DNA from 3 places in the Streptomyces sp. NBC_00028 genome. Region 3 is predicted to be linked to each of the others. Evidence: riboswitches for the same ligand, from Rfam matches in the RefSeq annotation. Region 3 holds a riboswitch; each other region holds the start of a gene.
What was found. Region 3 has a riboswitch for thiamine pyrophosphate ahead of OG885_RS13660 (thiamine ABC transporter substrate binding subunit). Riboswitches for the same ligand answer to the same signal wherever they lie in the genome.
Positions count from the first base shown of each region.

Region 1: linked by a shared signal. The riboswitch ahead of thiC (phosphomethylpyrimidine synthase ThiC) and the one ahead of OG885_RS13660 (thiamine ABC transporter substrate binding subunit) in region 3 are both predicted to bind thiamine pyrophosphate.
Region 2: linked by a shared signal. The riboswitch ahead of thiO (glycine oxidase ThiO) and the one ahead of OG885_RS13660 (thiamine ABC transporter substrate binding subunit) in region 3 are both predicted to bind thiamine pyrophosphate.

Region 1 covers NZ_CP108293.1:5,159,721-5,165,793, reverse strand. The annotation lists gene OG885_RS23210 (hypothetical protein) at 1-625, shown strand, start outside; gene OG885_RS23205 (hypothetical protein) at 739-1,761, opposite strand; gene thiC (phosphomethylpyrimidine synthase ThiC) at 1,850-3,673, opposite strand; TPP riboswitch at 3,666-3,855, opposite strand; gene OG885_RS23195 (YibE/F family protein) at 4,254-5,864, shown strand; gene OG885_RS23190 (SsgA family sporulation/cell division regulator) at 6,043-6,073, opposite strand, start outside.
Region 2 covers NZ_CP108293.1:7,283,609-7,289,681, reverse strand. The annotation lists gene thiE (thiamine phosphate synthase) at 1-135, opposite strand, end outside; gene OG885_RS32790 (Rv2175c family DNA-binding protein) at 890-1,261, opposite strand; gene OG885_RS32785 (NAD(P)/FAD-dependent oxidoreductase) at 1,338-2,501, opposite strand; gene OG885_RS32780 (hypothetical protein) at 2,591-2,941, opposite strand; TPP riboswitch at 2,994-3,105, shown strand; gene thiO (glycine oxidase ThiO) at 3,103-4,263, shown strand; gene thiS (sulfur carrier protein ThiS) at 4,260-4,460, shown strand; gene OG885_RS32765 (thiazole synthase) at 4,464-5,258, shown strand; gene pknB (Stk1 family PASTA domain-containing Ser/Thr kinase) at 5,377-6,073, shown strand, end outside.
Region 3 covers NZ_CP108293.1:3,140,958-3,147,030, forward strand. The annotation lists gene OG885_RS13650 (ABC transporter ATP-binding protein) at 233-1,252, opposite strand; gene OG885_RS13655 (ABC transporter permease) at 1,252-2,853, opposite strand; gene OG885_RS13660 (thiamine ABC transporter substrate binding subunit) at 2,913-3,980, opposite strand; TPP riboswitch at 3,977-4,084, opposite strand; gene rlmN (23S rRNA (adenine(2503)-C(2))-methyltransferase RlmN) at 4,134-5,240, opposite strand; gene OG885_RS13670 (alpha/beta fold hydrolase) at 5,368-6,073, shown strand, end outside.

The sequences.
Region 1 (6,073 bases), 2.0 Mb from region 3:
GTCCACCCCGACATCCGTGCGCGAGACCGGCTCTGCGGAGTCCGGCTCGGGCGCGGCGGGGCTCGCCGCCACCATGGGAGAAGTCGCCGAGACGGCCGGCGCGGGTGCCGTCGCCGTCGTCGCGGTGCTCGCTCCCGTCCTCGCCGGGACCGCCGCGGCGATATTCCTGCTCGTCGGCTACATCCTGAAGATGCTCAATCCCGAACAGGCGTTCGCCAGAACGATGCTGACGACGGGCTGGGTCTTCGGCGCGATGACCGCGGTGGCCATCCTGGTCGCCGCGGTGGGGCTCCTCATCACCGCCCTGCGCAACCGCCCCTCGCTCGTCGACACCGGGCCGTACGCCGAGCTCACCGGGGAGGTCGCCCGTGCCAGGGAGGCCTGGCACGACGCCCTGCTGGAGCGGGGCGTGCTGCCCTTCCTGCGGGACGCCCTGGCCGACCCCGGCACCGCGGCCGCCCTGCACCGCGCGACACCGCCGGCACCCAGCCGTATGCCGAACCTCGGCTACGGCCGCCCGGGCTTCAGCAGCCCGGACGACGGCTCCACGGGCTCCCGCCCCAGCTTCACCAGCCCGGACTACACCAGCCCGGACTTCGGCGGCCCGGAACACCAGCCGGAGTAACCCCGGCTTGCGCCCCTCGCCGCGGCGAGCCGCCTACGGGGGAGCGCAAGTCGGATGCCCGGCCGGCGGCATGGACAGGAGTACGGGATACGCCTGTCCCCGCCGCCCGACGATCACTCCGCGATCGGCGGATGCACCCGGTTCCCGGCAACCGTGAACTCCGGAAGGGTGATGACGGCGATGGTGTCCGGCTGGGCCACGGCCAGGCGGGTGCCGTCCGGGTGCAGAGCAGCGACGGGCGTCGGAATGTGGGTGACCCCGTAGCTGCCGTCTCTCTGGGGCACCTTCACGGTGGGCCATTCCGCCACCACCGCGCCGGTCGTGACATCGATCAGCCGCGGGTGCCCGTACAGCGAGACGACCGTGTCGCCCCGCGCGATCAGGGTGCCGATGCAGAAATCGACCTTGCTGCGATGGATCCACCCCCCTGCGGAGAGCGACCACACGCCCAACTCCCCTGGACCGAGGTCAGGGGTCTCCTCACCGTCGCGAGGCTCCCCTACGGTCGCCACAGCCAGGCGATCATCGTCAAGCCAGCAGGCCGAGGCGACCTCGCCGGCGATGCCCGGGTCCGCGGGCAGCACGCCCTGGCCGTCGAGCAGAGCGGGGTCGGTCAACGCGCTGGTCAGGTCAAAGACTTCGACCACGCCGTGCGGATGCCACACCCAGCCCGCCGACAGCAGGTGAGTCCCACCCGGGCTCATCGCCAGCCGCGAGTGGAAGACGTCCTTGGGATCACGTTCGCCATCGGTGAGCCACTCTCCCGACTCCGCGTCCTCGATCTCCAGGATGTTGTATTCATCCGGGCAGTGGACCAGAACCTCGCGGCCGTCCTGCAACGCGCCGAGCGTCACCGGATAGTCGAAGACATCGGCCTGGTAGTAGCTCCGGTTCAGCTCACGGACGAGCTGATCACCATCGAACAGCAGGGCCTTGGTCCCACGCTCGGTATAGACGACGGAGTAGCGACCGGACGGGGAGACGACGCTCCGGTCGAAGGGAAACCCGTGGATGAACGAGGCAGGCTGCTCCACGCCGTCGGGACCCCATCGGCGGCCCCCACCCACCAGATCGACCAGATCATCGCCGTCCCACGCCAGCGACTGCGCCTCATCCGTCACCTTGAGAACGATCAAGGCTCCACCCACCCCTCATCCCTGAATGCACGACGGCGCTGCCCCGAAGACACCAAGCCCCCTCCGGAGCAGCGCCGATGAACGGACGTCAGTCCGCCAGCGGCAGGTACACCCGGCTCCCGCTCGCCGCGAACTCCTTCGACTTCTGCAGCATCCCCTCAGCGATCTCCTCCTGCGACGCCCCCTCGGCCGCCGCACCGCCGAACCGCTCTGTGATGCTCTGGCTGATCTTCATCGAGCAGAACTTCGGGCCGCACATCGAGCAGAAGTGGGCCGTCTTGGCCGGCTCCGCCGGGAGGGTCTCGTCATGGAACTCCCGGGCCGTGTCGGGGTCGAGGGCCAGGTTGAACTGGTCCTCCCAGCGGAACTCGAAGCGGGCGTCCGACAACGCGTCGTCCCACTCCTGTGCGCCAGGGTGTCCCTTGGCGAGGTCCGCCGCATGGGCCGCGATCTTGTAGGTGATGACGCCGGTCTTCACGTCGTCACGGTTGGGCAGGCCCAAGTGCTCCTTGGGCGTGACGTAGCAGAGCATCGCAGTGCCCCACCACGCGATCATCGCGGCGCCTATGCCCGAGGTGATGTGGTCGTACGCCGGGGCGACGTCCGTGGTCAGCGGGCCGAGCGTATAGAACGGAGCCTCCTCGCAGATCTCCTGCTGAAGGTCGATGTTCTCCTTGATCTTGTGCATCGGGACATGCCCCGGGCCCTCGATCATGGTCTGAACGTTGAAACGCTTGGCGATCGTGTTGAGTTCCCCGAGCGTCCTCAACTCCGCGAACTGCGCCTCGTCGTTGGCGTCCGCGATCGAGCCGGGCCGGAGGCCGTCACCGAGCGAGTACGTCACGTCGTAGGTGGCGAGGATCTCGCACAGTTCCTCGAAGTTCTCGTAGAGGAAGCTCTCCTTGTGGTGGGCCAGGCACCACGCCGCCATGATCGACCCGCCGCGCGAGACGATGCCCGTCTTGCGGTTGGCGGTCAACGGCACGTAGGGCAGCCGCACACCCGCGTGGACCGTCATGTAGTCCACACCCTGCTCGGCCTGCTCGATGACCGTGTCCTTGTAGATCTCCCAGGTCAGTTCCTCGGCACGGCCGTCGACCTTCTCCAGCGCCTGATAGAGCGGCACCGTGCCGATGGGGACGGGGGAGTTGCGCAGCACCCACTCGCGCGTGGTGTGGATGTTGCGGCCGGTGGACAGGTCCATGACCGTGTCGGCGCCCCAGCGGGTCGCCCAGGTCATCTTCTCCACCTCTTCCTCGATGGAGGAGGTGACCGCCGAGTTGCCGATGTTGGCGTTGACCTTCACCAGGAACCGCTTGCCGATGATCATCGGCTCGATCTCCGGGTGGTTGACGTTGGCCGGGAGCACCGCGCGTCCCGCGGCGATCTCCTCCCGTACGACCTCGGGCGCCACGTTCTCCCGGATGGCCACGTACTCCATCTCGGGCGTGATCTCGCCGCGGCGCGCATACGCCAGCTGGGTCACCGCCTCGCCGTCACGGCTCCGGCGCGGCAGTCGGGGGCGACCCGGGAAGACGGCGTCGAGGTTGCGCAGATTGCCGCCGCGCGGCGAGGTGTGCTTGATGCCGTCGTCCTCGGGACGGACGGGGCGGCCCGCGTACTCCTCGGTGTCGCCGCGGGCGATGATCCAGTTCTCCCGCAGCGGGGCCAGGCCACGGCGGACATCGGTCTCGGCCGCTGGATCGGTGTACGGGCCCGAGGTGTCGTACAGCGTGACCGACTGCCCGTTGGTGAGGTGCACCTGTCGGACCGGCACCCGCAGGTCGGGGCGCGAACCCTCGACGTACGCCTTGTGCCAGCCGATGGACTTCCCGCTCTCCGTGGACTCTTCGCCCTGAATGGGCTGTTCGTCCTGGCTGGAGGCAGGCGTGCGTGCGTCCTTGATGGTCATGAGACCTACTCCCTACGCCGGCATTACCCGGTAACAGGTTCGGCGGTCGACGCAGCGGCTTCCGTCCGCCGACGTTTCGTGGGGAACGTCACTCACTGGTGACGACGTTCCACGTGAAACATCGCTGGGACGAAGGTCAGCGCCCTCTCAGCCCGGTGCTCCGAGCTCCCGCGTGTACAAAGGTGCCTCCACGCTAGCGTCAATTCGGGCGCGGTGAACAGAGGGCCCCTGCCGTTCTTGCGATGATCGGTCGGTGACCACGACACCTCAGCCCCCGTACCCGCCCGAGCCACCCCGTGGCCCCGGCAGCAGAGGCGAAGCGCCTGGCACCGGGGGCGGGCGCCGGCCCGGGAGCGGAGGCGCGGGCGACGCGGGCAGCGGCGTCGGCGGCAGGACCGGGCATGGTGCTGGGCACGGTTCCGGGTACGGCCCCCAGCGCGGATCGGACGACTGGAGCGGGCCCGCAACGGGCAGCTGGAACACGCCTGGACCGGGTGACTGGAGCAGGCAGGGTCCCGGCACGGGCGGCCCGGTCGGAGGCGGTCCCGCCGTCGGTGGCCCGGGGCAGCGCGGTCCCGGCATCGGTGGCGGCGGAGGTCAGCGCGGACCCGGGCCTGGCGGCGGTCACGACGACCACCGCGGCCAGCACGGCCAGCACGGCCAGCACGGCCAGCACGGCCAGCACGGCCAGCAGAGCCACGACCACGATCACGGCCGCGGCGCCGATGTCGTACACCGGCACGGCACCGGCTCAGGCCCCGGCGGCGGTGACGGTGAGGGTGGAGGTGGTGGCGCCGGAGGGAACGGCGGGAACGGACACTCGCACGGCCACAGTCACAGCCACGGCCCGGCCGCCCCCGTCTCCCAGCACCTGCGCAAGGTCATCGCGGCGATCCTCATCCCGTTCGGCGCCGCCGTCCTGGTCGGTCTCGCCGTGCTGTGGCCCGGGGGCGCGCCCGCGCACGAGCGCACCGGCGTCGGGTTCGACCGGCAGACCCAGCAGGCCACGGTCACCAAGGTCGACAAGGTGAGCTGCAAGTCCGTGAACGCCTCGGGTGGGACCCCGACCGGCGACACCTCCACCGCGGAGGGCTCCTCCGCCCAGCAGGAGGCCGACGGCACCTGCAAGAAGGCCACGATCCGAGTCGACACCGGCAAGGACAAGGGCCGTACGTTCACCGAGATCGTGCAACCGGACCAGTCACGTCAGCTGGACGAGGGTGAGAAGGTCGTGGTCGCCTACGAGCCTTCCGCGCCGAAGGATCTTCAGTACTCGGTCACCGACGTCAACCGCAGGTTCCCCATGGCGCTGCTCGCCGGGATCTTCGCGCTCGCCGTCGTGGTCGTCGGGCGGCTGCGGGGCGTCATGGCGCTGGTCGCGCTGGCCATCAGCTTCCTGATCCTCAACTTCTTCATCCTGCCCGCGATCCTGCAGGGCTCGAACCCGCTGGTCGTGGCAGTGGTCGGGGCGAGCGCCATCATGCTGATCGCGCTGTATCTGTGCCACGGGCTGTCGGCGAGAACCTCCGTGGCGGTGCTCGGCACACTGATCTCGCTGGTGCTGATCGGCGTCCTCGGCTCGCTGTTCATCGGCTGGGCGGCGCTGACCGGCAACACGGACGACAACACCGGTCTGATCCACGGCCTTTATCCGTCGATCGACATGAGCGGTCTGCTGCTCGCAGGTGTCATCATCGGCTCGCTCGGTGTCCTCGACGACGTGACCGTGACACAGACCTCGGCGGTCTGGGAGCTGCACGAGGCCAACCCCTCGATGGGCTGGCGCGGGCTGTACCGCGCGGGCATCCGCATCGGCCGCGACCACATCGCCTCGGTCGTCAACACCCTCGTCCTGGCCTACGCGGGCGCCGCGCTCCCCCTGCTGCTGCTCTTCTCGATCGCGCAGAGCAGCGTGGGAACGGTCGCCAACAGCGAGTTGGTCGCGGAGGAGATCGTGCGCACGCTGGTCGGCTCGATCGGCCTGGTGGCGTCCGTACCGGTCACCACCGCTCTCGCGGCCCTGGTCGTCGCGGCCGACCGGCCGGGCTCCGCGACGGTTCCCACGGGCGGCGAGCCGACTCCGGCCGGGGCGGGGGCGGGGGGCCAGGCGGGAGCGTACGGTCCGCAGGGCGCCCAAGTTCCGCAGGCTGCCGCCGCACGGGGTGGCCGTGGCCGCCGGCGCAAGCGCTGACGCCGGTCCGGCGGTCCGCCGCCGAAGCCCGAGGTCTGTGGAAACCGCGGCACCAGGAACCCCGCCTCCACAGAGGATCTGCCTAGAGGAGATCCTCCGAGAGGATCCCAGAAGAAGCGTTCCTGCATAGCTCCACGTCTCCCGCTGAAGCGTTCCGCCTCCCTCCCGGCGGGGCGCTTCAGCCCGCGCTCTGCTCCTCCGCCAGGATG
Region 2 (6,073 bases), 4.1 Mb from region 3:
CACGCCGCCGGACAGGACCGCGTCCAGGAACTCCGGGAGGTCGCCCTGGCGCCTGCGGGCGTCCGTGCAGAGGTAGACGCGGGCGTCGGTGAGGTGGGCGCGGGCGGAGTGGGTCGAGGCGGTCGGGTCGGTCATGTCGGTCCCCCGGTGTCGGTGGCGTACGGGCCTCGGACGAGTGCGGTCGGCCTTGGCGGGCGGTAGTGAACCACAGGTGGGTCGGGCGGGGGCGTGCCGGTATGTCGCGGCGGGTCACCTGGGCCGGGGGTGGGTGTCGCTCGCCCGCGCTTGCGGGGTGCCGCTGCGCCCACCCGTGCCGCCCTGCGGCACGACTGCCCGCAGCTACGGCGACAGACCACTGCCGCTGCCGGGTGGGCGCCGCCCCAGCAGCACGACTGCCCGCAGGCAGGCCGACACCACTACCGCTGCCGGGTGGGCGCCGCCCCAGCGGCACGACTGCCCGCAGGCAGGCCGACACCACTACCGCTGCCGGGCGGGCGCCGCCCCAGCAGCACGACTGCCCGCAGCTAGGCCGACACCACTACCGCTGCCGGGCGGGCGCCGCCCCAGCAGCACGACTGCCCGCAGCTAGGCCGACACCACTACCGCAGCTGGGTGGGCGCCGCCCCAGCGGCACGACTGCCCGCAGGCAGGCCGACACCACTACCGCTGCCGGGTGGGCGCCGCCCCAGCAGCACGACTGCCCGCAGCTAGGCCGACACCACTACCGCTGCCGGGTGGGCGCCGCCCCAGCGGCACGACTGCCCGCAGCTAGGGCGACAGACCACTGCCGTGGCTGGGGCTCGATATGTCCGGGCCGGCAGCCGGCCTCGGCCCCGGGGCCGCACAGGACATCCTGCGGCCCCGGTTCACACACCAGGCGGCGTTCGGCTCAGACGGCGAGCGCCTGGGCGCGGCGCTTCACCTCCGTGCCGCGGTTCTCGCTGAGGGCCTGGGCCGGGGTACCGGGGAGGCTGTCGTCCGGGGTGAAGAGCCACTCCAGCATCTCTTCGTCGCTGAAGCCGTCGTCCCGCAGGAGCGTCAGGGTCCCGGTGAGGCCCTTGACGACCTTCTGCTCGACCCCGTCGATGAAGGCGGCGGGGACGTGCAGTGCGCGGTTCTCACCTCGGCGTACGGCGATGAGCTGGCCCTCCTTGACCAGCTGCCGCACACGCGTCACCTCGACATCCAGCATTTCTGCGATGTCGGGGAGGGTGAGCCAGGCGGGGACGAGAGCATCGATCTTTGCGTCAATCTCGGTCACGGAATCAAGCCTGCCATCCCGCACTGACAGTCGGAAGCCGGGGCCGCCCGAAACGGCCCCTACCGCGACATTTCCGCTAGGCCACCGCCGCCTTCAGCGGCCTCCCCGGATCCGGCAGCAGCTCCGGGTCCAGTTCCGTCCCCGCCTCGATCAGCCGCCGCCCCTGCGCCAGGTCCCGCGGCCGGCCCACCGCCAGCAGCGCGACCAGCCGGTTCTCGCGCAGCCAGCAGACCGTCCAGGCGGGCCCTGACGGGTCCCCGCGCCACAGGACCGTGTCGGCGGACGTGTGATGGCCGGCGTACTGGACGAAACGGCCGAACTGCTCGGACCAGAAGTACGGCACCGGGTCGTAGACCGACGGCGTCTCGCCGATGATGTTGGCCGCGACCGTGCGCGGGCCCTGGAGGGCGTTGTCCCAGTGGTGGACCAGCAGTCGCTCGCCGTAGCGCCCCGAGGGGAAGGAGGCGCAGTCGCCGACGGCGTACACGTCCTCGACCGAGGTACGCAGCCCGGCGTCGGCCACGACCTCGCCGTGCGCGCCGAGGTCGACGCCCGAGCCGGACAGCCAGGACGTGGCGGGGCGGGCGCCGATACCGACCACGACGGCGTCGGCGGGCAGCCGGGAGCCGTCGTCGAGGACGACCTCGCCGGGCTCGATGTGCGCCACGCGCGCGTGGGTGCGCAGTGCGGCCCCCGCGTCGGCGTACCAGGCGGTCATCGGCATGGCCACCTCGGCGGGCAGGGCGCCCGCCAGCGGCCGGTCGGCGGCCTCGACGACCGTCACCGCGCAGCCCGCGTCGCGCGCGGCGGTGGCGAACTCGGCGCCGATCCAGCCCGCGCCGACCACCACGATGTCGTGCTGCCGGGCGAGTACGGGCCGCAGCCGCTCGGCGTCGTCGAGGGTGCGCAGCAGATGGACCCCGGGGACGCCCTCCGCGCCGGGCAGCCGGATCGGTTCGGCGCCGGTGGCGAGGACCAGGACGTCGTAGGGCACCGGGCCCCCGACGGTGTCGAGTTCACGGTCGCCGGCGCGGACGCCCAGCACCTCCACGCCGAGGCGCAGTTCGATGCCGAACGCCTCGAAGTCGACCTCGAAGGCGGAGCCCTCGGCCTTGCCGAGCAGCACGGCCTTGGACAGCGGCGGCCGGTCGTAGGGCTGATGGGGTTCCGCACCGATCAGGGTCACGGTGCCGGCGAAGCCCTGTTCGCGCAGGGCCACCGCGGTCTGTACGCCGGCCATGCCCGCGCCGACCACGACCACGCGCCGCCGCGCCTCGGTATCCGTCTCGTCGCTCACCTGATCACCATAGACACCTGACAATTTGTCAGTCAGGAGTCCTGCACAGTGACCTGCTCCACAACGCTGGTCCCGCTGCCGGGCTGCGACTCCCACTCCCAGCTCTCCTCCAGCCGCACCCGCCCGTCGGACAGTTCCACGACGGCGGACACGCAGTGCCCGGAGGACGTCGTCCCGTCCTGCTTCAGCTGCACGTACCGGAAGTCGAGCCGGTCGCCCTCCCGTGTGCCGACGAGATGTCCGCGGACGACGTCGCCGCCCGCGTACTCGGCCCAGATCTCGCCGTCCTTCTCGTGGTAGCTGAACCGGGTTCGAGCACCCACCTGACCTGGGGCCTGGTCGGCGACGGGGGCGAGGACGAGGCCGTCCAGCGAGCGGGCCATGACAGTGGGCCTCCTTACAAAAGGGCAAATCCAAGAGCTAGGGTGGCCAACGTAGAGCACTCGCGGGAGCCCGGACGCACCGGGCTGAGAGGGAGGCTGGCGGCCTCCGACCGTACGAACCTGATCCGGGTCATGCCGGCGAAGGGAGGGGCTGGACGCCCATGTCCTCACGTACGTCAGACGTCCTCGTCGTCGGGGGCGGAATCATCGGCCTCGTCACGGCCTGGCGGGCCGCGCAGCGCGGTCTCGCCACGGCCGTCGTGGACCCCGAACCGGGCGGCGGGGCCGCCCAGGTGGCGGCCGGCATGCTGGCCGCCGTCACCGAACTCCACTACGGCGAGCAGACCCTGCTCGCCCTGAACCTGGCCTCGGCCCGCCGCTATCCGGAGTTCGCGGCCGAGCTGACCGACCTGACCGGGCTGGACCTCGGCTACCGCCGCTGCGGCACGCTCGCCGTCGCCCTGGACGCCGACGACCGCGCCCATCTGCGCGAACTGCACGCACTGCAGCAGCAGTCGGGCCTGGAGTCCGAGTGGCTGTCCGGGCGGGAGTGCCGGCGTCTGGAGCCGATGCTCGCGCCGGGTGTGCGCGGTGGGCTACGGGTGGACGGCGATCACCAGATCGACCCGCGGCGGCTGACCAGGGCGCTGCTGGCCGCCTGTGAGCGGGCCGGTGTCGTGTTCCATCGTGACTGGGCCGAGCGGCTGGACGTCGTACGGGACCGGGCCGCCGGCATCACGGCGACCGACGGTACGCGGCTGGGCGCGGGCCAGGTCGTGCTGGCCGCCGGAAGCCTGAGCGGTCGGCTGGCCGGTGTCCCCGACGCGGTGCTTCCGCCCGTCCGCCCGGTGAAGGGCCAGGTGCTGCGGCTGACCGTGCCGCAGCGCTACGCGCCGTTCCTGAGCCGGACCGTGCGGGCCGTGGTGCGCGGCAGCCATGTCTATCTGGTGCCGCGCGAGAACGGCGAGCTGGTGATCGGGGCGACCAGCGAGGAGCTGGGCTGGGACACCACGGTGACCGCGGGCGGGGTGTACGAGCTGCTGCGCGACGCCCATGAGCTGGTCCCCGGCATCACCGAGCTGCCGCTGACGGAGACCCGCGCGGGTCTGCGCCCAGGCTCCCCGGACAACGCACCGCTGCTCGGCCCGACCGAGCTGCCGGGGCTGCTGCTGGCCACCGGCCACTACCGCAACGGGGTGCTGCTGACGCCGGTCACGGGGGACGCGCTGGCGCACGCCCTCACCGCCGGTGAACTCCCGGACGAGGCCCGCCCCTTCACTCCCCTGCGGTTCACGAAACACCTCACGGAGCAGCCCGCATGAACATCTCCGTCAACGGGGAGCCGCGCCGGTTCGCTCCCGGCACGGCGCTCGACGCCGTCGTGCGCGCCCTCACCCCGGCGCCCTCCGGGGTGGCCGCCGCCCTCAACGAAACCGTCGTCCCACGCGCGCAGTGGCCGTCGACGCCCCTCTCCGACGGGGACCGCGTCGAGGTCCTCACCGCCGTCCAAGGAGGCTGACCCATGGCCGACGATCCCTTCGTCCTCGGCGGTACGACGTACTCGTCCCGGCTGATCATGGGAACGGGCGGGGCGCCCAGCCTGGACGTGCTGGAGCGGGCCCTGGTCGCCTCGGGCACGGAACTGACGACGGTCGCGATGCGGCGCGTGGACCCGAACGTGCACGGCTCGGTCCTGTCGGTGCTGACGAGGCTCGGCATCCAGGTGCTGCCGAACACGGCCGGCTGCTTCACGGCGGGCGAGGCGGTGCTGACGGCCCGCCTCGCGCGCGAGGCGCTCGGCACGGAGCTGATCAAGGTGGAGGTCATCGCCGACGAGCGCACCCTGCTGCCGGACCCGATCGAGCTCCTGGAGGCGGCGGAGACCCTGGTCGACGACGGGTTCACGGTGCTGCCGTACACCAACGACGACCCGGTCCTCGCACGGAAGCTGGAGGACGTGGGGTGTGCGGCGATCATGCCGCTGGGCTCCCCCATCGGGTCCGGGCTCGGCATCCGCAACCCGCACAACTTCCAGCTGATCGTCGAGCACGCGCGCGTGCCGGTGATCCTGGACGCGGGAGCCGGTACGGCGTCGGACGTGGCGCTCGCGATGGAGCTGGGCTGCGCGGGTGTGATGCTCGCCTCGGCGGTGACGCGGGCCCAGGAGCCGGAACTGATGGCGCACGCGATGCGGCACGGGGTCGAGGCGGGCCGGCTGGCCCACCGGGCCGGGCGCATTCCCAAGCGGCACTTCGCCGAAGCGTCCTCCCCCGTCGAGGGGTTGGCGCGCCTGGACCCGGAGCGCCCGGCGTTCTGAACGTGTGTTCGATGAGAATCGGGAGCGGGTGCGAGGTCCGTCACAGCTCGGCTTCAGTCCCGCCCCGATCTCACCCGAACCCCCGGCCCTGTCAGTCACGGCTCGTACACTCACCTGCGTGGATACGACCCTTCAGGACCCGCTGGTCGGGCAGGTGCTCGACGGCCGGTATCGCGTGGAAGCGCGGATCGCCGTCGGCGGGATGGCCACGGTCTACCGGGCCCTGGACACCCGCCTCGACCGCGTGCTCGCCCTGAAGGTCATGCACCCGGGCCTCGCCGCCGACGCCACCTTCGTCGACCGCTTCATCCGCGAGGCCAAGTCCGTCGCCCGGCTCGCCCACCCCAACGTGGTGCAGGTCTTCGACCAGGGCACCGACGGGTCGTACGTCTATCTCGCCATGGAGTACATCGCCGGCTGCACCCTGCGTGACGTGCTGCGCGACCGCGGGGCGCTCCAGCCGCGGGCCGCGCTCGACATCCTGGAGCCGGTGCTCGCCGCGCTCGGTGCCGCGCACCGCGCCGGGTTCGTGCACCGGGACATGAAGCCCGAGAACGTGCTGATAGGGGACGACGGCCGGGTCAAGGTCGCCGACTTCGGGCTGGTCCGCTCGGTCGACACCGTCACCAACACCACCGGCACCGTGCTCGGCACGGTCTCCTATCTCGCGCCGGAGCAGATCGAGCAGCCGGGCGCCGCCGACGCCCGCGTCGACGTGTACGCGTGCGGTGTCGTGCTGTACGAGATGCTGACCGGCGAGAAGCCGCACGACGGGGACTCCCCCGCCATCGTCCTCTACAAGCATCTGCACGAGG
Region 3 (6,073 bases):
ACAACACCCCTCCCCGCCCCAGCCGCGGACAGTCATACCGCAGCACCCCTCCCCGCCCTAGCTGCGGGCAGTCGTGCCGCCGGGGCGGCGCCCACCCATGCAGCGGCACCCGCATCCCTGCGTAGCTGCGGGCAGTCGTGCCGCTGGGGCGGCACGGGTGGGCGCAGCGGCACCCCGCAAGCGCGGGCGAGCGAAACCCCGCCCACCCCAGCCTCAGCGCAGCCGCACCCATTCAGCCACCCAGCACAACAACCTCATCCGCATCGAACTCGACGCCCACCACGTCCCCCACCTCCGGCGCCGCCCGCAACGCACACGCCGCCTCCAACACCGGCCCCTCCCCCTCCGGCCGCAACCGCACCGCGACATGCGTCCCCTTGAACGTGCGCGCGACCACAGCGCACCGCAACCCCGCATCCACGAGCCGCACCCCCGCCGGCCGCACCAGCAGCCTCCGCACCCCCTGCGCGGCCCCCTCGGGCACCGGCACCTTCCCCCACGACGTGTCCGCGGCCTCCCCGCTCACCGTGCCCTCGACGACGTTCTCGAAGCCGAGGAACCGCGCGACGAACTCGTCGGCGGGCCGCTGCCACACCTCAAGCGGCGTACCGGACTGAGCGATCCGCCCGTCCCGCGTCACCACCACCCGGTCGGCCAGCGCGAACGCCTCCCCCTGGTCATGCGTAACGGCAAGCACGGTCGTCCCCAACCTCCCGAACAACTCCCGCAGTTCGACGACCAGCCGCTCCCGCAGCGAACGATCCAGCTGCCCGAGCGGCTCGTCCAGCATCAGCAACCGCGGCCGGGGCGCGAGCGCCCGCGCAAGCGCCACCCGCTGCTGCTCGCCCCCGGACAGTCCCGCGACGGCCCGCCCAGCCGCCCCGGGCAGCCCCACGAGGTCGAGCAACTCCCCCACCCGCTCGCCCTGTTCCCCCTTCGAGACCCCGTGCATCCGCAGCCCGAACGCCACGTTCCCGCCCACGTCCCGCTGCGGGAACAGCTGATGGTCCTGGAACATCAGCCCGACCCCGCGCTTGTGCGCGGCCACGCCCGCCTGGTCCCGCCCGTCCAGCAACACCCGGCCTCCGTCGAGGGGTTGCAGCCCGGCCACCACCCGCAGCAGCGTGGACTTGCCGCTCCCGCTCGGCCCGAGGACACACACGATCTCGTGCTCGGCGACCGACAGGTCGACCCCGTCCAGCACGGCCCGCCCGCCGAAGCGGACCGTCGCGTCCTCCAGCGCCAGCAGCATCAGAACTCACCCGTCCGGTCGGTCCGCAGCCGTTCAAGGACCAGCAACGCCACCGCGCACACCACCATCAGAATCGTCGAAAGGGCCATGGCCTGGCCGTAGTTGAGGTCACCGGCCCGCCCCAGCAGCCGCGCCACCGCGACCGGCAGCGTCGGGTTGTCGGGCCGTGCGATGAACACGGTCGCCCCGAACTCCCCCAGCGACACGGCGAACGCGAACCCCGCCGCGATCAGCAACGCCCGCCGCACCAACGGCAGATCGACCTCTCGCCACACCCGCCACGGCGACGCCCCGAGCACGGCCGCCGCCTCCCGCAGCCGCTGGTCGACGGCCCGCAGCACCGGCAGCATGGTCCGTACGACGAAGGGAACGCCGACCAGCGCCTGCGCGAGCGGCACCAGGATCCAGGACGCCCGCAGATCCAGCGGCGGCTCGTCGAGGGCGATCAGGAACCCGAACCCGACGGTCACCGCGGACACGCCCAGCGGCAGCATCAACAGCGCGTCGAAGCCCCGTACGAACCGCCCCGCGTCCCGCCGCGTGAGCGCCGCCGCGGCGAGGCCGCCGATCAGCACCGCGATGGCGGTGGCGGCGACGGCGTACTCCAGGGAATTCCCGATCGCGTCGATCGGTGGCACCAGGAACACGCCTCCGTCGGCCGAGGTCAGCGCCCGGTAGTAGCCGAAGTCCGGTGCGTCGAGCGACCGTTGGACGAGGACCGCGAGCGGCAGCACCAGCAGCACGGCGATCGTGGCCAGCACCCCGGCAAGGAGCGCCCACTGTCCGGCCCCGCGCGGCCGGCGGGCGGTCGTCGCGGGGGCGACCAGGCGCAGCACGCTCTCCCGGCGCCGTACCGTCCACGCGTGCACGGCGAGGATCCCGCCCACAGCCGCGAACTGCACCAGCGTCAGGACCGCGGCCGTACCGAGATCGAAGATCTCCGAGGTCTGCCGGTAGATCTCCACTTCGAGCGTCGAGAAGGTCGGCCCGCCGAGGATCTGCACCACCCCGAAGGAGGTGAAGGTGAAGAGGAAGACCATGAGCGCGGCGGCGGCCACGGCCGGCGCGAGCGCGGGCAGCGTGACCTTCCGCCAGGCCCGCCAAGAGGAGGCGCCGAGCATCCGCGCGGCCTCCTCCTGACGCGGGTCGAGCTGCCCCCACAGCCCACCCACCGTCCGTACGACGACGGCGTAGTTGAAGAAGACGTGCGCGAGCAGGATCGCCCACACGGTGGTGTCCAGGCGTACGCCCCACAACTCGTCCAGCAGCCCGCCGCGCCCGACGAGCGCCAGGAACGCCGTACCGACGACCACCGTCGGCAGCACGAACGGAACGGTGACGACGGCCCGCAGGATCTGCTTGCCGGGGAAGTCGTAGCGGGCGAAGACGTACGCGCCCGGGAGTGCGACCGCGAGCGTCAGCGCGGTGGAGGCGAGCGCCTGCCAGGTCGTGAACCACAGGACGTGCCGGATGTCGGACTGCGCGAGCACGTCCGCGATCCGCCCGAACTGCCAACTCCCGTCCGCCTTGAGCCCGCGCGCGACGATCGCGGCGACGGGCCAGGCGAAGAAGAGCGCGAAGAACGCGACGGGGACGACCATGAGGCCGAGCCGAGCCGCAGCGCCCTTCTTCGAAGGACGACCGTTTACTCCGGTACCGCTTACTTCAGTACGAGCGAGGTCCACGACTTGACCCAGTCGTCACGGTTGTCGGCGATCTTCGCCGGGTCCATGGTCTCGGGATCCTTGGCGGCGGGACCGTACTTGGTGAACTCGGCGGGCACGGCCGCGCCCTCGACCACCGGGTAGACGAACATGTTGAGCGGCATGTCCTCCTGGAACTGCTTGGTCAGGAGGAAGTCGATGAGCGCCTTGCCGCCCTCGCTGTTCTTCGCGTTGCTCAGCAGTCCCGCGTACTCGACCTGCCGGAAGCAGGTGCCGTCGACGACGCCGGTCGGCGCGGTCGAGGGCTTCGGGTCGGCGTAGATGACCTCGGCGGGCGGCGAGGAGGCGTACGAGACGACGAGCGGCCGGTCGGCCTTCGCCTTCTTGCCCCCGGCGGACCCGGAGAACTCCTCGTTGTAGGCCTGCTCCCAGCCGTCGACGACCTTGACGCCGTTGGCCTTGAGCTTGGTCCAGTACGCCTCCCACCCGTCGTCGCCGTACTTGGCGGCGGTCCCGAGCAGGAACCCGAGCCCCGGCGAGGAGGTGGAGGCGTTCTCGGTGACGAGGAGGTCCTTGTAGGCGGGCTTGACCAGATCGTCGTACGACGTAGGCGGCTGGAGCTTGTGCTTGCTGAACCAGGCCTTGTCGTAGTTGAGGCAGATGTCGCCGGTGTCGATGGGCGTGACCTTGTCCCCGTCGACCCGGTACCCGGCCTTGATCGTGCCGGCGCCCTTCGCCTCGTACGACTGGAAGAGCCCGTTGTCGAGCGCCCGGGACAGCAGGGTGTTGTCGACGCCGAAGAAGACGTCGCCCTGCGGGTTGTCCTTGGTCAGGATCGCCTTGTTGACGGCCTGCCCGGCGTCGCCGTCCTCCAGGACCTTGACCTTGTAGCCGGACTCCTTCTCGAAGGCGGCGAGGACACTCTTCGACACGGCCCACGAGTTGTGGCTGACGAGGGTGACGGTCTTGGACTCGCTCTTGGTGCCCTCGTCGGACGACCCGCACGCGGACAGCGCGACCAGGCCGAGGCCGACGACGACAGCACAGTACTTCTTGCTACTCACGGTGATGACCGAACTTCCTACCCAGAATGACCTGGGCGAGGTTCAGAGGGTCTGCGGCCCGATGGCCGCACTCTCAGCGCTGTGGCGCTCCCCTGTCGGATACGAATATGAAGATGTTCTGACAGCTATGAAGGTGTTCTTACGACGGTCAGACTACCGTTCGCCTGCCGCCAGCTGACCGCAGGCCCCGTCGATCTCCTGCCCCCGGGTGTCCCGGACGGTCACCGCCACACCGTGCGCGGCGATGGCCTCGACGAAGGCCTTCTCGTCCTCGGGCCGCGAGGCGGTCCACTTGGAGCCCGGGGTCGGGTTCAGCGGAATGAGGTTCACATGCACGGGCTTGCCGCGCAGCAGCCGTCCGAGCCGGTCCCCACGCCAGGCCTGGTCGTTGATGTCGCGAATGAGCGCGTACTCGATCGAGAGCCGCCGCCCGCTCTTCTCGACGTACTCGAACCCGGCGTCGAGCACCTCGCGCACCTTCCACCGCGTGTTCACGGGGACGAGGGTGTCGCGCAGCTCGTCGTCGGGCGCGTGCAGCGAGATGGCGAGCCGGCACTTGAAGCCTTCGTCGGCGAACCGGTGGATGGCGGGCACCAGCCCGACCGTCGAGACGGTGATCCCTCGCTGCGACAGCCCGAGCCCGTCCGGGGCGGGGTCGGTGAGCGCGCGGATCGACTGCACGACCCGCTTGTAGTTGGCGAGCGGCTCGCCCATGCCCATGAAGACGATGTTGGAGAGCCGCGCGGGCCCGCCCGGCACCTCCCCGTCCCTGAGCGCCCGCATCCCGTCGACGATCTGATGCACGATCTCGGCGGTGGACAGATTCCGGTCCAGCCCTGCCTGTCCGGTGGCGCAGAAGGGACAGTTCATCCCGCACCCGGCCTGCGAGCTGATGCACATGGTCACCCGGTCCGGGTACCGCATCAGCACCGACTCGACGAGCGTCCCGTCGAACAGCCGCCACAGCGTCTTGCGCGTGGTCCCCTGGTCGGTCGACAGATGCCGTACGACGGTCATCAGCTCAGGAAGCAACGCCTCCTGCAACTTGCCGCGAGCGCCGGCCGGAATGTCCGTCCACTGCTCCGGATCGTGCGCGTACCGCGCGAAGTAGTGCTGCGAGAGCTGCTTGGCACGAAACGGCTTCTCACCGATCTCGGCCACGACGTCCTTGCGCTCGGCGGGCGTGAGATCGGCAAGGTGCCGCGGCGGCTTCTTGGCTCCGCGGGGGGCGACGAAAGTAAGTTCTCCGGGCTTAGGCATGGCTGTACCAGTGTCGCAGATCGAATGGAGTGACCCTGGCCCCCGCCCGTCACCGAGGGTGACCGATGACTTCACAGCGCGGGAAGGGTCTTCCTGCCATACGCCCGCCTCCCGGATACCGAAAGTGATGACGATGCCCTACGCCAAGGTCAACGGCCTGGAGATGTACTACGAGATCCATGGCGCCGCCCACGGCGACGACCGCCCGCTGGTGCTGCTGCACGGCGGTGCCACCACCATCGGGCTGTCCTTCGACGCCGTGCTGCCCGCTCTGTCCGCCGACCGTCAGGTCATCGCCCCCGAGTTCCAGGGGCACGGCCACACCGCTGACACGGATCGCGACCTCACCGTCCCGCACCTCGCCTCCGACGTCGTCGCCCTGCTGGACGAGCTCGGCGTCCCCCAGGCGGACTTCCTCGGCTACAGCCTCGGCGGGCTGACCGCGCTGGAGATCGCGGTACGGCATCCGGACCGGGTCGGCCGTCTGGTGCTGGTCTCCGCCCCGTACACCCAGGACGGCATGCGGGACGAGATCCGCGCCCCTGACTACACCTCGCCGCTGCTACCCACGCAGGCCGACTTCCAGGACATGGCCGCCGGGTACGCCGCCGTCGCCCCGCACCCCGAGCACTTCGAGACCTTCCTCGGCAAGGTCTCGGCGGCGGCCCACGCCCCGCTGCCCTGGGCCGCGGACGACCTGCGCGGCCTGACCTCACCGGTGCTTCTGCTCATCGGCGACTCCGACTTCGTACGCGTCGAACACGCGGCCGAGATGCAGTCGCTGATCCCCGACGCCCGGCTGGCCGTCCTGCCCGGCACCACCCACATGACCG